Tomitella gaofuii: one gene and its partner. The protein of the gene in region 1 interacts with the protein of each later gene in a pairwise test. Links are inferred from orthologs where the notes say so. Each region holds a gene or a part of one and is shown on either strand. Other genes may lie near its edges. The genes, in order: H4F70_RS03215 and H4F70_RS16975.

Region 1 (9,397 bases):
CACCTGGCGGCCGTCCGGGGTGGCCGCGAGGAACACCCCGGCCTCGTCGCTGCGCGCCAGAACTTCGACCTCGCCCGTCGCCTCGATGTCGTCGGCCCGGACGTCGGTGTACCGCGAGTGCGGGGCCAAAAACTCGTCGTCGAAGCCGGTCGTCACCGCCGAACGGCCGCCGGTGAGCTGATGGCGGAACACTCCCGACAGCTTCCGGGGCATCTCGTACTTGCCCACCCGGTAGTGCCGGTACAACGCGGCTTGGGCGCCCCAGCACACGTGCAGGGTGGACTGGACGTGGGTACGCGACCAGTCCAGGATCCGGGTCAGCTCCGGCCAGTAGTCGACCTGTTCGAAGTCGAGCCGCTCGACCGGGGCTCCGGTGATGATCAGTCCGTCGAAGTGTTGCTCGGACACGTCGTCGAACGTCGAGTAGAACGCGTCGAGGTGGTCGGCCGAAGTGGTGCGCGAGACATGGCTGGCCATGTGCAGCAATGTGATGTCGATCTGCAGCGGAGTGTTGCTGAGCAGCCGCAGCAGTTGCGTCTCGGCGACGACCTTGGCGGGCATGAGGTTCGCGATCGCGATCCGCAGCGGACGGATGTCTTGATGTCCGGCGCGTTCGTCGGACATGACGAAGATCCGCTCGGACTCCAGAATCGTCCGCGCCGGCAGGTCGCACGGCATGGTTACAGGCATCGACGACCACTGTATTCCGGTGTGTGCCCCGGATGCGCCGGACCGTTCACGCTTCGGCCGAGAACGGCGCCCCCCACCGCTCTCCGAACACCATGTCCTCCAGTGCCGGCCGCCGACGCGGCGCGCGGTCCCGCTCGACGATCCTCGGGTCCGCGCCGTCCTCGGTCCCGAGGTGCCCCAACGAGATCATCACCAGCGGCTCGAAGACGTCCGGGATCTGCAAGGCCCGCCGCGCTTCGTCCCGGTCGAATCCCGACATCGGATGCGCGACGAGTCCCATCGACACGGCCTGGAGCGACAGCTGCGCCGTCGCCAGGCCGGCGTCGAACATCGCGTACGGCAGATCGCCCTTGTCGTTGGCCGTCTGCACGACGCCCAGCAGCAGCGCCCCCGCCGACGCCGCCCAGCGCTTGTTCCCGTCAGAGAGCAACGAGGCGAGCGCCGTGTGCGCGGAGTCGCCGCGGAGCCCGGCGACGAACCGCACGGGGAACGTGCCGCCCCAGGAGGCGGCCACCCGAGCCGACTCGACGGCCGCGAGCAGCTCGTCGGGCGTCATCACGGCGTCAGGGTCGAGGTTGCGCGCGCTCCAACGCTGCGCGATCACCGGGTGGATCCGGACGCCGGCGTCCGCCGACCGGTCGGCATGCGGATGAAGCGGTTGCGCGGGCCTCGGCTCGTCGAAGATCTGCGGCACGGCCGCATGGTATCCACGCACGGGCCCGGCGCACCCGCGGCGGTGACCGACGCCTCACCCGCGTGACGTGACGCAGTGCACGCCCCCTGACGCCAACCTGATGCTGCGGCCCGTTGATCGGTACCCTGGATCTCTGATTACGACCGATAGAAACAGTGACCGACCAACGACCTGTGATCGAACAGCACTGTCTGGAGGAACCCTAGCGTGGCAATCGTCGTGCAGAAATACGGCGGATCGTCGGTGGAGAGCGCCGACCGCATCCGGCGCGTGGCCGAGCGGATCGTCGAGACGAAGAAGCAGGGCAACCACGTCGCCGTCGTCGTCTCCGCCATGGGCGATACCACCGATGAGCTCCTGGACCTGGCCCAGCAGGTGAACCCGGTGCCCCCCGCGCGTGAGATGGACATGCTGCTCACCTCGGGTGAGCGCATCTCCAATGCGCTCGTGGCGATGGCGATCAGCTCCCTGGGCGCCGAGGCGCGCTCGTTCACCGGTTCGCAGGCCGGCGTCGTCACCACGGCGGCGCACGGCAAGGCCAAGATCATCGACGTCACCCCCGGCCGCGTGCAGCAGGCCCTCGACGAGGGGTCGATCGCGATGGTCGCCGGATTCCAGGGCGTCAGTCAGGACACCAAGGACGTGACGACGCTGGGCCGTGGCGGCTCCGACACCACGGCTGTCGCCCTGGCCGCAGCGCTCGACGCCGACGTGTGCGAGATCTACTCGGATGTCGACGGCGTGTACACGGCAGACCCGCGGATCGTGCCCGACGCGAAGAAGCTCGACAACATCTCGTTCGAAGAAATGCTGGAGATGGCGGCCTGCGGGTCCAAGGTGCTCATGCTCCGCTGCGTGGAGTACGCCCGTGGAGCGAACCTGCCCATCCACGTCCGCTCGTCATACACCGACAAGCCGGGCACCATGGTGTCCGGATCGATGGAGGATATCCCCGTGGAAGAAGCCGTCCTCACCGGCGTCGCACACGATCGCGACGAGTCGCAGGTCACCGTGCAGGGACTACCCGATTCGCCGGGATACGCCGCCAGCCTGTTCCGTGTGGTCGCCGACGCCGACATCAACATCGACATGGTGCTGCAGAACGTCTCCGAGATGGAGACCGGCAAGACCGACATCACCTTCACACTGCCCACCGACGACACCGCCAAGTGCGTCGAGGCCCTCACCGCGGCCAAGGACCGGATCGGGTTCCGCAACGTGGTGTTCGACGACCACATCGGCAAGGTGTCGCTGGTGGGCGCGGGTATGAAGAGCCACCCGGGCGTGACTGCCACCTTCTTCGAGGCGCTCGCCCAGGCCGGCATCAACATCGACTTGATCTCCACCTCCGAGATCCGCATCTCGGTACTGGTCAAGGACACCGACGTGGACGAGGCCGTCCGCGTCGTGCACAAGGCGTTCGACCTGGGCGGCGACGAGCCCGCCAAGGTCTACGCCGGAACGGGGCGCTGATTCCGATGACCACACTCGCAGTAGTAGGAGCCACCGGCCAGGTGGGCGTGGTGATGCGCCGCCTGCTCGAGGAGCGGAACTTCCCCGCCGACAAGGTGCGGTTCTTCGCGTCCGCGCGCTCGGCGGGCACGACGCTGCCGTTCCGCGACGAGGACATCGTCGTGGAGGACACGGCGGCCACGCCCGATGAGGACCTCAAGGGCATCGACATCGCTCTGTTCTCCGCCGGCGGCACGCTGTCGAAGGAGCAGGCTCCGCGCTTCGCGGCCGCAGGCGCCGTGGTGGTGGACAACTCGTCGGCGTGGCGCAAGGACCCCGACGTGCCGCTGGTGGTCAGCGAGGTCAATCCGGGCGACATGGCGAACCGGCCGAAGGGCATCATCGCCAACCCCAACTGCACCACGATGGCCGCCATGCCGGTGCTGGGGCCGCTGCACGGGGCCGCCGGGCTCCAGCGGCTCATCGTCTCCACCTACCAGGCCGTCTCCGGCAGCGGGCTGGCCGGCATCAAGGAGCTGGCCTCGCAGACCCGCGCCGTCATCGACGACGCGGAGAAACTGGTGCACGACGGTTCCGCCGCCGACTTTCCCGAGCCCGAGAACTACGTGGCGCCTATCGCGTTCGACGTGGTGGCGCTCGCGGGCGGCCTGGTCGACGACGGCTCGGGCGAGACCGACGAGGACCAGAAGCTGCGCAACGAGTCGCGCCGCATCCTCGGCATCCCCGAGCTGCTCGTGTCCGGCACCTGCGTGCGCGTGCCGGTGTTCACCGGCCACTCGCTGGCGATCAACGCCGAGTTCGACCGCCCCCTCAGCGTGGAGGACGCACAGAAGTTGCTGGCGGACGCGCCGGGCGTGGAACTCGTGGACGTGCCCACCCCGCTCGCCGCCGCCGGTCAGGACAACTCGCTCGTCGGCCGCATCCGCAAGGATGAGGGCGTCCCCGAGGGGCGCGGCCTGGCGCTGTTCGTCTCGGGTGACAATCTGCGCAAGGGCGCGGCGCTTAACACCATCCAGATCGCGGAGCTGCTGGTCAAGGAGTAGCCGCAGGGCATCGCCTCGGGCACTGCACGCCGATCACGTACTTTCTGCCGATTCCGGGAGGAGAATCGACGGAAAGTACGTGATCGGAGTTGTGTGCGAGGTGCGTCATGACGGACAAGCGGGCCGACCTCGTCTGTGAGGGCGGGGGCGTGCGCGGAATCGGCCTTGTCGGGGCGGTGGACGTGCTGGCCGAGGCCGGCTACACGTTTCCACGCGTGGCGGGGTCCAGTGCGGGGTCGATCGTCGCGGCGTTCGTGGCAGCGCTGCAGAAGGCGGGCGAACCGCTCGGCCGCCTGCACGACATCGTCGACGCGATCGACTACACCAAGTTCCAGGACCGCAGCCTCGTCGGCCGCGTCCCCCTCGTCGGTTCCATGCTCTCGCTGCTCACCGCGGACGGCATCTACGAGGGCGCCTATCTTGAATCCTTCGTCGCGGGCGTGCTGAAGGACTTGGGGGTGCGGACCTTCGGTGACCTGCGGCTGGGCGAGGCCGACGATGCCGGCCTGGAACGCAAGTACGCCTGGTCGCTGGTGATCACGGCCAGCGACCTGTCCCGGCGCCGGCTGGTGCGCATCCCATGGGACCTGCCCGCGTACGAGAAGGATCCCGACGAGTTCCCGGTGGCGAAGGCGGTGCGCGCCTCGGCGGCGATCCCGTTCCTGTTCCAGCCGGTGCGGGTATCGGGTGCGACGTGGGTGGACGGCGGGCTGGTGGACGATTTTCCCATCGAGCTGTTCGACAGGCCGAACAGCGCCGATCCGCTGTGGCCCACCTTCGGCATCCGGCTCAGCGCGCGCCCGGGCCTGGTGCCGCCGACGCACGCGGTGAGCGGGCCGTTCTCGATCGCCCTGGCGGCCCTCGGCACCCTGCTGAGCAACCAGGATGCGGCCTACATGAACGACCCGTGCACGGTGCGCAGGACGATCTTCGTGCCGTCCGACGCGGTGAGCCCCATCGATTTCGACATCACCGCCGCACAGGTGGACGCGCTCTATGCCAGGGGCGCGGAGTCCGCGCGCGGATTTCTGGCCGGCTGGGACTTCGCCGAGTATGTGACGCAGTGCCGGCACGGATTCGGCGGATGATCGGGCGGTCGGTCAGCCGGTGAAGGCCTGCGCCACGTCGCCGGGCCGCGCGCCCGCGTCGGCGAGGTCGGCACCGCCGCCGCCGTAGTCGGCGAAGGCGGGACCGCACGGCACTCGGGTGGAGACGACGACAGCGACACCGGCGGCGATCGACTGGCGCACTGCCTGCACCACAGCGGCGTTGGCGTTGCCGGGCCCCATCGCCTCGAGCACGAGTCCGCGGGCGCCTACGGCGCACAGGGCGTCGATCGCGGTGGCGTCGACGCCGGGATACAGCGCCACGGTGTCCACCCGGGGGGAGCGGCCCCGCCGAGTCCGGGCGACCGGTCGCCGGTAGTGCGGCCAGCCCCCGTTGCCGCGCCGCGTCCGCCTCCCGCCCGTCCGGCCAGGTCTCGAACCCTTCCAGTGCTGTGGTGCTCGTCTTGCGGGTCCCCCAGACGGGCAACGTCTTCCCGGCGAAAGCGATCCGCGCCCCCGGCGGTGCGGAACCGGGTGCGCCGCCCGCGATGTTCAGGGCGAGGAGCAGGTTCCCGGGTCCGTCGGGCTCGGGGTGGTCGGCGCCGCGCTGCGCGCCGGTGAACACCACCGGCGCGGCGATCCGCGTCTGGGCGACAGTCAGATCGGTGACGAGCGCGGTCTCCTCCATCGTGTCGGTGCCGTGCAATACGACGACGCCGTCGGCGCCCGCGCGCGCCTCGGCCACCGTGCGGGCGGCGATGCCGGCGAGCAGATCGCCGGCGCTGCGCCCGGGTGCCAGTGCGCCGGTGGCGTCGCGCGTGGCCGCGATGGTGCCCCCGGTGGCGAGGACCACCACGCGTGTGTCGGGGCGGGTCACCGGTTGCGGCGGGGTGTGATGCGGGCGTGGGGCAGTGGTGGCGCGGGTAGGCGTTCGATGCTTGCAGGGGCGTGGCTCGCGGGTTCGTGGCCCCCGTACCCCTGCACGGCGCCGAAGCGCGGGGAGTGCTGCTGCCATTCCTCGCGGTATGCGGCGATGTCCTCGTGCGAGCGGCCCACGAAGTTCCACCACATGACGATTTCCTCGCCGAACGGGGGGCCGCCCAGCAGCAGCATGCGGGCGGGGACCTCGGCCAGGTTGGTGATCCGCAGCGTCGGCCTGCCCGCGGCCGCGAAGCCGAGGTCGGCGCGTTCCAGAACGGTCCCGCAGAGATCGACGGCGCCGGCGTCCACCATCAGGCCGTGCTCGAAAGCCGGTTCCACCGTGAACTCGGCGCTCGCGCCCACGGGCAGCAGCAGTTCGGCTCCCAGCAGCGGAGTCGCCGTCCGCACCGGCGACTCCGACCCCAGCAGCCCACCGAGGAACACCCGGGCGGTGAGCCGCCCGGCTCGGACCGGGTCGGGGACGTAGTGCGCGAAGTCGCGCGGGCCGTCGCGATGCGCCTCCGGCAGCGCGATCCACAGCTGCGTGCCGTGCAGCACCGTGGTGGACGGGGTGGACACCTCGGAGTGGCAGATGCCGCGACCCGCGGTCATCAGGTTCAACTCTCCCGGCCGCACCATCGCGTGCACACCCAGGCTGTCGCGGTGCTCGATCTCGCCGGTGAACAGCCAGCTCGCCGTCTGCAGTCCGGTATGCGGGTGCGGCGGGACGTCCATCCCGCCGGAGACGGAGACGTCGTCCGGCCCGTAATGGTCGAGGAAGCACCAGGCGCCGATCAGCGACCGTGTGCGCTGCGGAAGGGTGCGCCGCACCGTCATCGCGCGGGGCCCGCCCAGAGGGACGTCCCGCGGGGAGATGACCTCGATCGCGTGCGCGGCCGGTCCCTCCGCGCCGCACACGACCTCCGGCGGATGCGCCTCGACGTTGCTCATGCCCCGATGCTGCCAGAGATCGCGGTGCGGGTGCGGCCGAAACCGGGCCCGCCGCGGCCGGGGCTGCCGTAGCGTCGGAGGAGAATGCTGCACGCTCCGGTCGATTCGCCGAGGAAGGTGATCACGATGGGTTCAGAGGGGCACGTCTATCGGATGACGGAGGTCGTCGGCTCCTCGCCGGACGGCACCGACGCGGCCATCCGCAACGCCGTCGCCAAGGCGTCGGAGACCATCCGCAACATCGGATGGTTCGAGGTGGTGGAGACCCGCGGTTACGTCGAGGACGACGCGGTGGCGTACATGCAGGTGACGCTGAAGATCGGTTTCCGCGTGGACTGACCGCCGCTGCGGTGGGCCGCCCGCAGCGGCTATGCTCGGATGCGGCGATGGATCTCCGCCGAGGCCGCGCGTCGGCCTGAACCGCCCCGTCCGGGGCTGATGGCTCCTTCCCTTCAGAGGAAAGGAGACGTGTGTCCACACCACCGCACTCCCGGGCGGCGCTGGCAGCCCTGGTCGCCGTGGGCGGCGTCGTCGGCACCTTCGCCCGCCACGGCCTGGGCGTGCTCTTCCCCGATGCCCCGGGGCACTGGCCGGTGACGACGTTCGCCGTCAACATCACGGGGGCGTTCCTGCTGGGGATGCTGCTGGAGATGCTCACCCGGCACAAGCGTGCCGGCTCCGCCGGCCGCGCATCTACCCTCGCGCGACTGGGCGTGGGGACCGGAATGCTCGGCGCTTTCACCACCTACAGCACGCTCGCAGTGGATACCGACCTGCTGGTGCACCGCGGTCACACGGTCGCCGCCGCGTCGTACGCGCTCGCGACGGTCCTGGTCGGCGCCGTCACCTGTGCCCTCGGCATCGCGGTGGGGGCACGCATGCGGTGGCCCGCAGCCGTCGCGCCCGCCGAGCCCCCGGAAGGCGACCGGACATGACGACGCTCTGGGTCGCGCTCGCCGGCGGCGGGGGAGCCACGGCGCGATTCCTCCTGGACGGCGCCATCACGTCCCGCCGCACGCTGCGGTTCCCGTGGGCGACGTTCGCGATCAACGTACTCGGTTCGCTGCTGCTCGGATATCTCACAGGGCTCGTCCTGTTCCAGGATGCTCCGACGGGTCTCACCGTCATCGCGGGCGCAGGATTCTGCGGCGGGTTCACCACGTTCAGCACCGCGAGCGTGGAAACGGTCCGCCTGCTGGAGGCGCGCCGCTACACGGCGGGGCTGGCGAACGTCGCCGGGACGCTCGCCGTCACGGCGGGCGTAGCGGCGTTCGGCCTGTGGCTCGCCTCGGTGTCGTAGGGCGGACGGTGGGCGGCGGACGGCAAATGAGGTACGGAGCCGGAAGGAGTCACGGGATGGACGGCGACGACGGCGGGCACGACCAGTGCATCGTGGTGGGGTTCGACGGGCGGCCTGCCGGACGTGCCGCATTGGCGAAGGCTGCGGAGATCGCGGGGTTGCTGGGAGCGGGCCTGGCGGCGGCCATGGAGCGTCTTCTGGGCGACGCCGTCTCGGTGCAACTGCTCAGGCACGGCCACTGCCCGGTCCTTGTCGTCCCCGAGCTCTCCCGCTGAGTCGGGGCGGGGCGGGCGCCCCGCCCGCATCAGCATTCCGGCGCACGGCCTGTGCAACCGGCGCGGGCAGGCCATGATGGGGAGGTGGCGGATGACACGGACACCTCGGCGCGGCGCTGGACCTACCTCATGGACATGGACGGCGTACTCGTCCATGAGGAGACACTGATCCCGGGGGCGGACGAGCTCATCGCCGAGCTCACCGAGGCCGGGAACCCGTTCCTGGTGCTCACCAACAACTCGATCCGCACGCCCCGCGACCTGCGTGCACGCCTGGGACAGACGGGGCTGGACGTGCCCGAGTCGGCCATCTGGACGTCGGCCCTCGCCACGGCGAGTTTCCTGGACTCGCAGCGTCCTCGCGGCAGCGCGTACGTCGTCGGCGAGTCGGGCCTGACCACGGCGCTGCACGACGTCGGCTACGTGCTCACCGATCGCGACCCGGACTACGTGGTGCTGGGGGAGACCCGCACCTATTCGTTCGAGGCGATCACCACGGCGATCCGCCTGGTGGAGCGGGGTGCGCGGTTCATCGCCACCAACCCGGACCCGACGGGCCCGTCGCGCGACGGTTCGCTGCCCGCGACGGGCGCCGTGGCGGCGCTCATCAGCAGGGCGACGGGACGCGAACCGTACTTCGTGGGCAAGCCGAACACGCTGATGATGCGGTCCGCGCTGCGCGCGTTGGGGGCGCACTCGGAACAGACCCTGATGATCGGCGACCGGATGGACACCGATGTGGTGGTGGGCCTCGAGGCGGGCATGCGGACGATCCTCGTGCTCAGCGGCATCTCCACGCGGCAGACGATGGGCATGTACCCGTACCGGCCCACCCTCGTGGTGGACTCCGTCGCCGACCTCGTCGGCAGGACCGGCGACCCCTTCGCCGGCTGATCGGCACCGCCCCGCGCCGCGTGCCCCGGACGGACATCACGCCGCGGGATCCGCGGTCAGCCCATACGATCTACTTGCCGATGGATTATGGGCGGTTTCCAGCCGGGCGC
Region 2 (9,515 bases), 3.0 Mb from region 1 along the record:
TTGTAGATGCCGGCGTCGAGGTCGCTGTCATCCACCTCGACGTTGACGGTGAGGCCGCCCTGCTTGTCGCCGAGCTGCACGGTGCCGACCTGGTCGCCCGCCGCGTTCTTCAGCGCGGCGGTGAACCCGTAGGCCACCTGCGGCTTCTTGGCGTCACCGTCCGTGCCGGCCGCCTCGTTGTGGGCGCCCACCGCACCGCCGTCCGCGGCCGCCGGGTCGGGTGCCCCGGTGAACACGGCCGGAAGCTCATAGGTGGCGTCCGCCGGGGCGGACGTCTCGCTGTTGCTGCACGCCGTGAGCGCGACAGCCGCCACCGCGATGGCCGGCGCCACCAGCCACGGGCTGCGCCGAAGGTGGCTGTGCGAACGGTTGGTCATGGGTCGGCCTCCTCGAAGTAGTGCCCTGAGCATAATCAGGCGGGCTCGTGGCGTGGGACGGTGGTGCGCTCCCGCCGCCGCGGCCCGCGGACCGCGCGGTGATCCGGCCTCCGGCTCACCGGTCCGCGGTGACGATGACGATGACCCCGGGCGACGCGCTCATGATGCCCGGGAAGCGCGGCTCCACCGGCAGCCCCAGCTCGGCGCCCACCTTCTGCGCCGCCGCCTTCTCGGCCGCGCCGTCGCCGTAGTAGACGGCGCTGCGCGGCACCTCGCCGTCGTTGTAGTTGCCGACGTGGGCGACGGACCACCCCTCGGATTCCAGCGTGCCGGCCGTGTCACCGGCGAGTCCCTCGACGGTGCTGTTGTTGTAGACCCGCACCGGCGTCCGTTTGGCCTCCGCGTCGCTGACGTTTCCGGCTGCTCCCGCGGCCGCGGCCTGCGTGGTCGTGGCAGCGGCGCCCGTCGTCCCGGATTCCGGGGCGGTCGTGGATTCCGCAGCCGTCCCGGTCGGCTCCGCCGTCGTCCCCCTCGCGGCGCTCCGCGTCTGCCGCGCCGCATCGGCGGCCCGTGCCGTTCCGCCGGATCCGCCCTGCGCGGCCGTGGTGGGCGCGGACGAACCCGACGCGGCGGCGTCCGCGTCGGAGCCGGACATGCTGAGGAACCCGAGACCGGCGAACACGATCGCGGCGGACAGCAGCACCATCGCCAGTGCCCGCAGCGGAAGTCCCGACGGCTCGGGGGAAGGGGTACTCACCGCAGCGAGTTTAGGTGATGGTGATTCCGAGGCGCCGGGCCGCACGCGCCTTCTGCCTGCTGGCACGCAAGCGCCTGAGCCGCTTCACCAGCAAGGGGTCCGCCGCGAGCGCCTCCGGGCGGTCCACCAGGGCGTTGAGAACCTGGTAGTACCGGGTGGCGGACAGGCCGAACGTCTCCTTGATGGCCTCTTCCTTGGCCCCCGCGAACTTCCACCACTGGCGCTCGAAGGCCAGGATGTCGCGCTCGCGGCGGGTGAGCCCGTCCTCCGGTTGGTGCGCGTCGTCGCCGGTCGTCTCTCGCGCTGCTGCGCCGTCCATCGTCTCCTCGACTCCCCGTTTCTCACGGCCCCGTGCCGCACGGAATGCGTGCCGCACCGCCCGGCGCCGACCCGATCAGGAACGAACCCGGTCAGGAATGACAGCCCTGTGATTCCTGCGGCCATTGAACCACGGTCGCCCGGTCACCCAGGGGACCTGGCCGGGTCGTGTCGGGGCTCCGCACGGCACCGGTCAGGCCGGGGCAGCGCTGCGGACGGCGCGCACTATCCTGTATGACCATGGCAATCCTTCCCATCCGCATCGTCGGCGACCCCGTTCTGCACCAGCCGACGAAGCCGTTCGACGGCGACCCGGCGGACATCGCCGAGCTGATCCGCGACATGTACGAGACGATGGACGCCGCCAACGGCGTCGGCCTGGCCGCCAATCAGGTGGGAGTCGATCTGCGGGTGTTCGTCTACGACTGCCCCGACGACCGGTCGGACCGCGGCGGCGAGCGGCGGCGCGGCGAGGTCATCAACCCCGTGCTGGAGACCTCCGAGATCCCCGAGACCATGCCCGACGAGGACGACGACGTGGAGGGCTGCCTGTCCGTGCCCGGCGAGCAGTACCCGACAGGACGCGCCGACTGGGCGCGGGTCACCGGGCTGGACGCCGCCGGCGAGCAGGTCACCGTGGAGGGCACCGGGTTCTTCGCCCGCTGCCTGCAGCACGAGGTCGGCCACCTCGACGGTTTCCTCTACCTTGATGCGCTGATCGGCCGTAACAAGCGCGCGGCCAAGAAGATGCTCAAGCAGAACGGGTGGGGCGCCCCCGGCAACAGCTGGACCCCCGGCGAGGACGACGACCCGTTCGGCTACTGACACCGGGCCGGGCGTGACCGGAACCGGCCGCAACGACGATGCGCTGACGGGAGGCGACGACGCGATGGGCCCTGGCCGCAGGCATCCGACGCCCGCCGTCGGCTCCCGTGTGGTGCTGCGGTTCCGGCGCGAGCCCGGATCCGTGCCGTCGCAGTCCGACGCGTTGGGCACGCTGGTCGCGCTCAGCCCGCTCGTGCGGGTGAGGACGGCCGACGGCTCCGAGGTGTCGGTGGAACCGGGTCGGGTGGTGGTGCTCAAGTCCGTGCCGCCGCGGCCGGTGCGGACGTCGTCGATCCGCGCCCTCGAGTCCGCGATCGCGTGGTCGCGCCCGGACATCGAAACGGCGTGGGTGTCCGGGTGGGTGGCCCGGGCCGACGGCGCCGACCCGCTGGCCGGAGGCACGGCGACGCCCCTGGCGGACCCGTCGATGCCGGAGGGAGATTTCTTCCACGATCTTCTCGACACCCGCACCCTGGACAGGCTCGACGCGTGGTTCACCGGCCGCGACCTGCCGCTCACCCTGCGCCTGCCCGATCGCCTCGTGCGCCCGCCTGCCGAGTGGCACAGCTTCGGCGAACACCTCGTGCTCACCGCGGATCTGCCGCTGCGCGTGCCGGGTCGGCCTACGGGCGCCGTCACCGGGCCGGCCACCAGGGTCACCGCCGGGGCAACGGCCTCGGCCACCGCCGGGCATGGCGGCGCGGCGCGCGTCCCGCTCGACGCCGCCGGGTGCCCGATGGATGTCGCGGCACGGATCTCCGAGGGTTCCGACGGCCGGGTGTGGGCGGTGCTCACGGTCGAGTCTGCGGAACGGGAACGCGGGCGCGCGGCCGGAGCGGCCCACGATGACGGCGCCGACGGCATGGGCGCAGCGGTGGAGGCGCTGTGCCGGTGGGCGGCCCGCTCCGGGGCGGCCGGCGCGGTGCTCGCCGTGCTCGGGTCCGACGGGGTCACGGGCGGGGACGCTGCCGGGAAAGCGGGCGGCGACGCGGACAGTGCCGCAACCGGTGAGGATCGCCACGATCTGCGGATCGGGTTCGAGGACGCCGCGGTGCGCGCGCTGGGCTTCGCCGATCACCATCGGTGCCGGTACGTCCGCCTGCACCCGGCCCTCTGAGGGGACCCGGGCCCGTCTAGACCGTGATGTGCTGGAAGTCCGGGTTCTTCACGAGAAAGCGCTGCACATAGGTGCACACGGGTCGCACGCGCCAGCCGCGGTCGCGCGCGGCCGTCATGGCGAACTCGACGAGTTCCGCCGCCAACCCACGCCGCCAGTGATCCTCCATGATCACGGTGTGCATGAAGGCCACCTGCGTGCCGACGCCGGCCGTGGCAGCGCTCTCCCCCGGCGTCTCCACCGCGTAGCCGAGGATGCCGATGAGCTCGTCACCCACCCGCAGCTCGAAGCGGTCCTGCGCGGTGTTCTCGACCAGGCCCAAGGCGGGCGTCCCGGTGCCCGGGCCGGCCGCCGTGTCGTTCGCGTTCATCGCACCTCCCGATGTGGGTCGACGAGCGCGTTGCCGCACTCACGACCGTTCTAGCACCGAAACCTGAGAACCGGTCATGATTCACCTGAGTCTTGCGCCGGAGCCGCCCTTTCCGCCGGGGCCAGCAGCCGCAGCGCCCGCGGGTCCGCCGTGATCACCGCAGGCAGACGCCCCAACCGGTCGCCGTCGGCGTAGGCGTTGATGCCGGGTGAGGAGATCTCGATGCGGCGCGCCCGCGTGGTGATCACTTCGGGCCTGTGCACGTGCGTACCGCGGAACACGGTGGGAAACAGCCGCACCAGCGTGCGCCGGGGGATGTAGCGGATGACGGTGACATCGAGCAGGCCGTCGGCCGGGTCGGCATCCGGACAGATGCGCATGCCGCCGCCGTAGCTGCGGGTGTTTCCGACCGCGGCGAGCACGACGTCCTCCTCGATCACCCTGCCCGGCTCCCCCGCGTTGCCGTCGCCCGGCTCGGCAGCGGCACCGTCGAGGACCAGGCGGAACGGCAGCGGCCGCAGGTTGAGGAACTCCGCGAGGATCGCCAGGTTGTAGCGCATGCGTCCGTGCGGCCAGGTCATGCGGTTGGTGCGGTCGCTGACCAGCGAGTCGAACCCGGCCGCGAGCACCGTCCCGAACCAGTGATCCGCGCCGTCCCCCGTGCGGACCCGACCCAGGTCGACCTCCATGACGGTGCCGGCGGTGACGACGTCGGCGGCGGCCTCCGGATCGCCGATGGGGATGCCGTACTCACGCGCATGGTCATTGCCGGTGCCTGCGGGGATGATCCCCAGCGGCACGCCGGTGCCCGCCACGGCCTGCAGTGCGATGCCGATCACGCCGTCGCCTCCGGTGACCACGAGAACATCGGGACGCTCGGCGACCGCCTTGCGTGCCAGCCGCAGCGCGTCGTCCGCATCGTCACCGATCAGTTCGGTGATCGACGCGCCCGACGCCCGCAGGCGCCGCCCCGCACGCTCGGCGATGTCGCGCGCCTTGCCGTGACCCGAATACGGATTCGTGAGCATCGCATAATGCGGCCCGGCGCCGCGGCGGGCGGCCGTCATGGGATCAGCTTTCCGGGATTGAGGATGCCGGCCGGGTCGAGCGTGCGCTTCACCGAGCGCAGTACCGCCACGCCCAGCTCGCCGATCTCCCGGGTCATCCACTCGCGGTGGTCCGCCCCCACGGCATGGTGGTGGGTGATCGTGCCCCCGTGCTCCACGATCGCGTCGCTCGCCGCCCGTTTGGCCGACGCCCACTGCTCGACGGCGTCACCGCGCTGACCGGCGACCACGGTGAAGTACAACGACGCGCCCGTGGGGTAGACGTGCGAGATGTGGCACATGACGAGCGTCGGCGTGCCCGTCTGCCGGAGGGCGTCCGTGAGCGCGGTCGTCACCTCCGCCTTCAGCGCATGCAGGTTGGACCAGGACGTGGCGGTCTCGAGGGTCTCGCACAAGGCGCCGGCATCGAGCAGCGCGTCCCTGAGATAGGGCGCCGAGAACCTGCCTGCGTCCCAATCGCGCGCGGGCTGCTCGCCCAGCGACCGGCCGCCGTGCGCCTCGAACAACGCGCGCGTCTCCGCGTGCCGGGACTCCGCGTGCGCCGCGGTGCCCTCGAACGTGGTGACCGCCAGGCACCCGCCCGTGATCTGCTGCGCCCCGATGTGTTCCGTGGTGGCCAGGTTGATGCCGGTCTCGGCTTCGTCGGACAGGCGCATCACCGTGGGGCCGGCCCCCTGCTGTTCCACGACGCGCATCGCCTCCGCACCCGCGGCGAAGTCGTCGAACGCCCACGCCTCGTACCGCACGGACTCCGGCACCCGGTGCACGCGCAGCCGGACCCGGGTGATGACCCCGAGAGTGCCCTCCGACCCGGCCACGAGCTGGCGCAGGTCCGGGCCCGCCGCGCTGGCCGGAGCCGGCCCGCCCGTCTCGAGCACCCCGGCGGGGGTGACCAGGGTGAGCCCGCTGATCATGTCGTCGAAGCGGCCGTACCCGGCGGACGCCTGCCCCGACGACCGGGTGGCGGCGAACCCGCCGATGGTCGCGTACTGGAAGCTCTGCGGAAAGTGCCCCAACGAGAACCCGCGCTCGCCCAGCACACGCTCCGCCTCGGGGCCCGTGACCCCCGCACCCAGGACCGCCTCCCCTGAGACCTCGTCGAGCGCCTCCAGCCGGTCGAACCTGCGCAGGTCCAGCGAGACCACGGCCGTGTGGCCCTCGCGCACCGGGTTCAGCCCGCCGACCACGCTGGTGCCGCCGCCGAACGGCACGACCGCGATCGACCGCCGCGAGCAGTGCGCGAGGACGCGCGCGACTTCGTCGTCGGTGCCGGGCGCCAGCACCGCGTCCGGCGCATCCTGCCTGGGCGCACGGGTGCGGCGCAACAGATCCGGGGTGGATTTGCCGCCTGCGCGGGACAGCCGGTCGCCGTCGGAGGTACCGACGTGTCCGGCGCCGACGATCTCCACGAAGGCGTCGCGGTCCGCCGCGGGGAGGGCCGACGGCGCAAGCTCCACCTCCGCCGGGCTGCGGCGCGCGGCGTCGGCCACCGATACCCCCAACGCCTGCTCGAGCAGCGAACGGATGCCGTCCGACAGCGCCGTGGCGGCGGACGGGTCGCCCCACGCGTCCCACTTCATCGGGGGCAGCGGCAGCGTATGCGCCGGAAACGCGGATCGAGCACCGCCGGTGGTGGAATCGTCCATCGTCGTGTCCCTCGCGATCTGTCGGGTCGGTGGTGGGCGGATCAGTCAGCCGTCATGCGCGGACCAGCGGCGAACCGGGCGATGGCGGTCCAAGCAGCGGCTGCTGCATCCGCCCGCCGCATGCATTACAGTATTACACATGTTGTCAATCCGTAACGGCGCTTCGGGGGTCACGGCCGGGCGGAGGCCCGCGGCCGCGGCCGACATCGCCCGCGCGCACGAACCGGCGCTCGATCCGGCGCCGGCGCCCGGCCCGGACACCCACCCGGTGGACGACGCCATCCTCGACAGCACCGCGCGCGCGGTGGTGGACCTGGGCGTGGACCGCCTCACGGTGGCGGAGGTGGCGCGGCGCGCGGGGGTCAGCCGTCCCACCGTGTACCGCCGCTGGTCGGGCATGGAAGAAGTCCTGGCAGCGCTGCTCACCCGGGAGATCCTGCGCATCGCCGACGACCGGCCCGCCCTCGCCCGCGACCGCGCCGACCTGGTCGATCACGTCGTGGACATCACCTGGAGGCTGGCAGATCACACCGTGCTGCACGCCGTGCTGCACCAGAGCCCCGAGGTCTTCCGCACCTACGTCCTGACCCGGTTGGGCACCAGCCAGCGCGCCCTGATCGACGTACTCACCACGCACATCGCCCGCTTGCAGCAACAGGGCGAGGTGCGCGCGGGAGACCCCGCACAGCTCGCGACCATGGTCCTGCTCATGGCGCAGTCGGCGATGCAGTCCGCCGGGATCGTCGCGCCCATCCTCGATACCCATGCCCTGTCCGACGAGCTCGCCCACGCACTGAACGGATACCTCGCACCATGAGCACCGCGCACCCCGCATCCTCACTCAACGCCGCACGCCGCGCCACGGAGCTGCAGTCCCTGGCGGACGGCGGCGTCGTCGACCTGCTCGTCATCGGCGGCGGCATCACGGGTGCGGGTGTCGCGCTCGACGCGGCGGCGCGCGGACTCGACGTCGCATTGGTCGAGGCCCACGACCTGGCCTTCGGCACCAGCCGCTGGAGCTCCAAGCTTGTGCACGGAGGACTGCGGTACCTCGCCTCCGGCAACGTGGGCATCGCCCGACGTAGCGCCGTCGAACGCGGCATCCTCATGACCCGCACCGCACCGCATCTCACCCGCACCCTGCCGCAGCTGGTGCCGCTGCTGCCGTCCATGGGCGCGGCGCAGCGCTATCTGACGCGGGCGGGGTTCCTCGCGGGCGACGCCCTGCGCGCCGCGGCCCGCACCCCCGCGTCAGTGCTGCCGAGGTCCCGCAAAGTCGACGCACGCACCGCTATCGCGCTGTCCCCCACCGTCGCCCGCACGGGCCTCGCCGGCGGCTACGTGAACCACGATGGGCAGTTGGTGGACGACGCGCGCCTCGTCGTCGCCGTCGCACGCACCGCTGCAGAGAACGGCGCGCGGATCCTCACCCGGGTCCGCGCCTCCACGGTCACCGGCTCCGGCGCGACGCTCACCGACACGCTGACCGGCGAGTCGTTCGAAATGCGGGCCCGCGCCGTCGTCAACGCCGCCGGCGTGTGGGCGGGCGAGGTGGACCCGTCGATCAGCCTGCGCCCCAGCCGCGGCACGCACCTGGTGCTCGATTCCGCGACCTTCGGCCACCCCACCGCGTCGCTCACCGTGCCGATCCCCGGAGAGACCAACCGGTTCGTCTTCGTCCTGCCCCAGCAGCTGGGCCGGGTGTACGTGGGGCTCACCGACGAGGATGCGCCCGGCCCCATCCCCGACGAGCCGCAGCCGTCGCCGCAGGAGGTCGACTTCCTGCTCGACACCGTCAACACCGCACTCGACGCGCCTCTCACCCGCGACGACGTCCTCGGGGCGTACGCCGGACTGCGCCCGCTCATCGACTCGGGCGAGGGACGCACCTCGGACCTCTCGCGCGAGCATGCGGTGCTCGAATCCCCCGAGGGCGTCCTCAGCGTGGTGGGCGGCAAGCTCACCGAATACCGGTACATGGCGGAGGACACCGTCGACCGCGTGATCGCGCAACGCGACGTCGACGGCGGACCCTGCCGCACCCGCGACCTCGCACTGGTCGGCGCGCCGATGCACCCGGCCACCGGGACCACCTCCCCGGATCCGTCCGCGCCGGCGGGGCCGCAGTCGCTGCGCGAACGCTTCGGCGACGAGGCGCCCGAGGTGCTCGAGAGCGCCACCTGCACCGACCCCGCGGGGCCGATTGTCGAGGGCATCGACGTGACCCGCGCCGAGGTGGAGTTCGCGCTCACCTGCGAGGGCGCCCTCGACGCCGCGGACGTACTGGACCGGCGCACCCGCATCGGCCTGGTTGCCGCCGACCGGGAACGCGCGCTGGTCGCGGTGCAGGGGTTCTTCTGAGGCTTGCCCCACCCACGCCGAGCACCTCTTACCCACGCCGAGCACGCGTTCCCGGGCCGGAGAGTGGAAGAGGTGCGCGGCCTCGGGCGACGGGGACCGCCGGGGAGCCGTACGGCCCGGCGGAGCACGGACGCCACCGGAAGGATCGCCCAGGCCGCCGGCGCCGCGCCTCCGCTAACCTCACTGTCATGCGCTTCGCCACCTGGAACGTCAACTCCGCCCGCGCCCGCATCGACCGCATCACCGCGTTCCTCGAGCGCCAGGACATCGACGTCCTCGCCATGCAGGAGACCAAGTGCAAGGACGCCCAGTTCCCGGCGGAACGGTTCACCGAGCTCGGCTACGAGGTGGCGCACTTCGGCGTGAGCCAGTGGAACGGCGTGGCGGTGGTCTCGCGGGTGGGGCTCGAGGATGTGGCGACGCAGTTCCCCGGCCAGCCCGGTTTCCACAAGGACCCGGCGCAGGACCAGACCGTCGAGGCGCGTGCACTGGGCGCCACCTGCGACGGCGTGCGGGTGTGGAGCCTGTACGTGCCGAACGGCCGCGAGCTCGACGATCCGCACTACACCTACAAGCTCGACTGGCTGGCGAAGCTGCGCGATCAGGCGGCCGGGTGGCTCGAGCAGGACGGGTCCGCGCAGGTGATGCTCGCCGGAGACTGGAACGTGGCGCCCACC

What was found.
Region 2: the proteins of H4F70_RS03215 (region 1) and H4F70_RS16975 interact in binary tests that used the Escherichia coli proteins (3 or more experiments, as listed by UniProt). The link is inferred for Tomitella gaofuii from one-to-one orthologs.

What each region holds. Positions count from the first base shown.
Region 1 is NZ_CP059900.1:692,916-702,312, forward strand. What follows is about bases 2,023-4,881. They hold H4F70_RS03215 (aspartate-semialdehyde dehydrogenase), read left to right. Parts: upstream 2,023-2,862; coding sequence 2,863-3,900; downstream 3,901-4,881. Other genes in these bases: H4F70_RS03210 (aspartate kinase), read left to right, coding at 2,023-2,857; H4F70_RS03220 (patatin-like phospholipase family protein), read left to right, coding at 4,008-4,881. Also shown: homoserine O-acetyltransferase MetA, read right to left, coding at 1-690; H4F70_RS03205 (nitroreductase family protein), read right to left, coding at 737-1,384; more of H4F70_RS03210, read left to right, coding at 1,592-2,022; more of H4F70_RS03220, read left to right, coding at 4,882-4,988; H4F70_RS03225 (L-asparaginase family protein), read right to left, coding at 5,001-5,270; H4F70_RS03235 (pirin family protein), read right to left, coding at 5,820-6,818; H4F70_RS03240 (dodecin), read left to right, coding at 6,945-7,157; H4F70_RS03245 (fluoride efflux transporter FluC), read left to right, coding at 7,289-7,753; fluoride efflux transporter CrcB, read left to right, coding at 7,750-8,118; H4F70_RS03255 (hypothetical protein), read left to right, coding at 8,175-8,393; H4F70_RS03260 (HAD-IIA family hydrolase), read left to right, coding at 8,523-9,287.
Region 2 is NZ_CP059900.1:3,645,121-3,654,635, forward strand. Bases 508-3,484 are described here. They hold H4F70_RS16975 (peptide deformylase), read left to right. Parts: upstream 508-1,692; coding sequence 1,693-2,277; downstream 2,278-3,484. Other genes in these bases: H4F70_RS16965 (LytR C-terminal domain-containing protein), read right to left, coding at 508-1,134; H4F70_RS16970 (DUF3263 domain-containing protein), read right to left, coding at 1,145-1,453; H4F70_RS16980 (GNAT family N-acetyltransferase, cg3035/Rv0428c family), read left to right, coding at 2,291-3,394; H4F70_RS16985 (GNAT family N-acetyltransferase), read right to left, coding at 3,411-3,484. Also shown: H4F70_RS16960 (hypothetical protein), read right to left, coding at 1-377; more of H4F70_RS16965, read right to left, coding at 493-507; more of H4F70_RS16985, read right to left, coding at 3,485-3,764; H4F70_RS16990 (diacylglycerol kinase), read right to left, coding at 3,839-4,831; H4F70_RS16995 (FAD-binding oxidoreductase), read right to left, coding at 4,828-6,411; H4F70_RS17000 (TetR/AcrR family transcriptional regulator), read left to right, coding at 6,617-7,294; H4F70_RS17005 (glycerol-3-phosphate dehydrogenase/oxidase), read left to right, coding at 7,291-8,838; H4F70_RS17010 (exodeoxyribonuclease III), read left to right, coding at 9,027-9,515. UniProt on the Escherichia coli protein: Removes the formyl group from the N-terminal Met of newly synthesized proteins. Requires at least a dipeptide for an efficient rate of reaction. N-terminal L-methionine is a prerequisite for activity but the enzyme has broad specificity at other positions.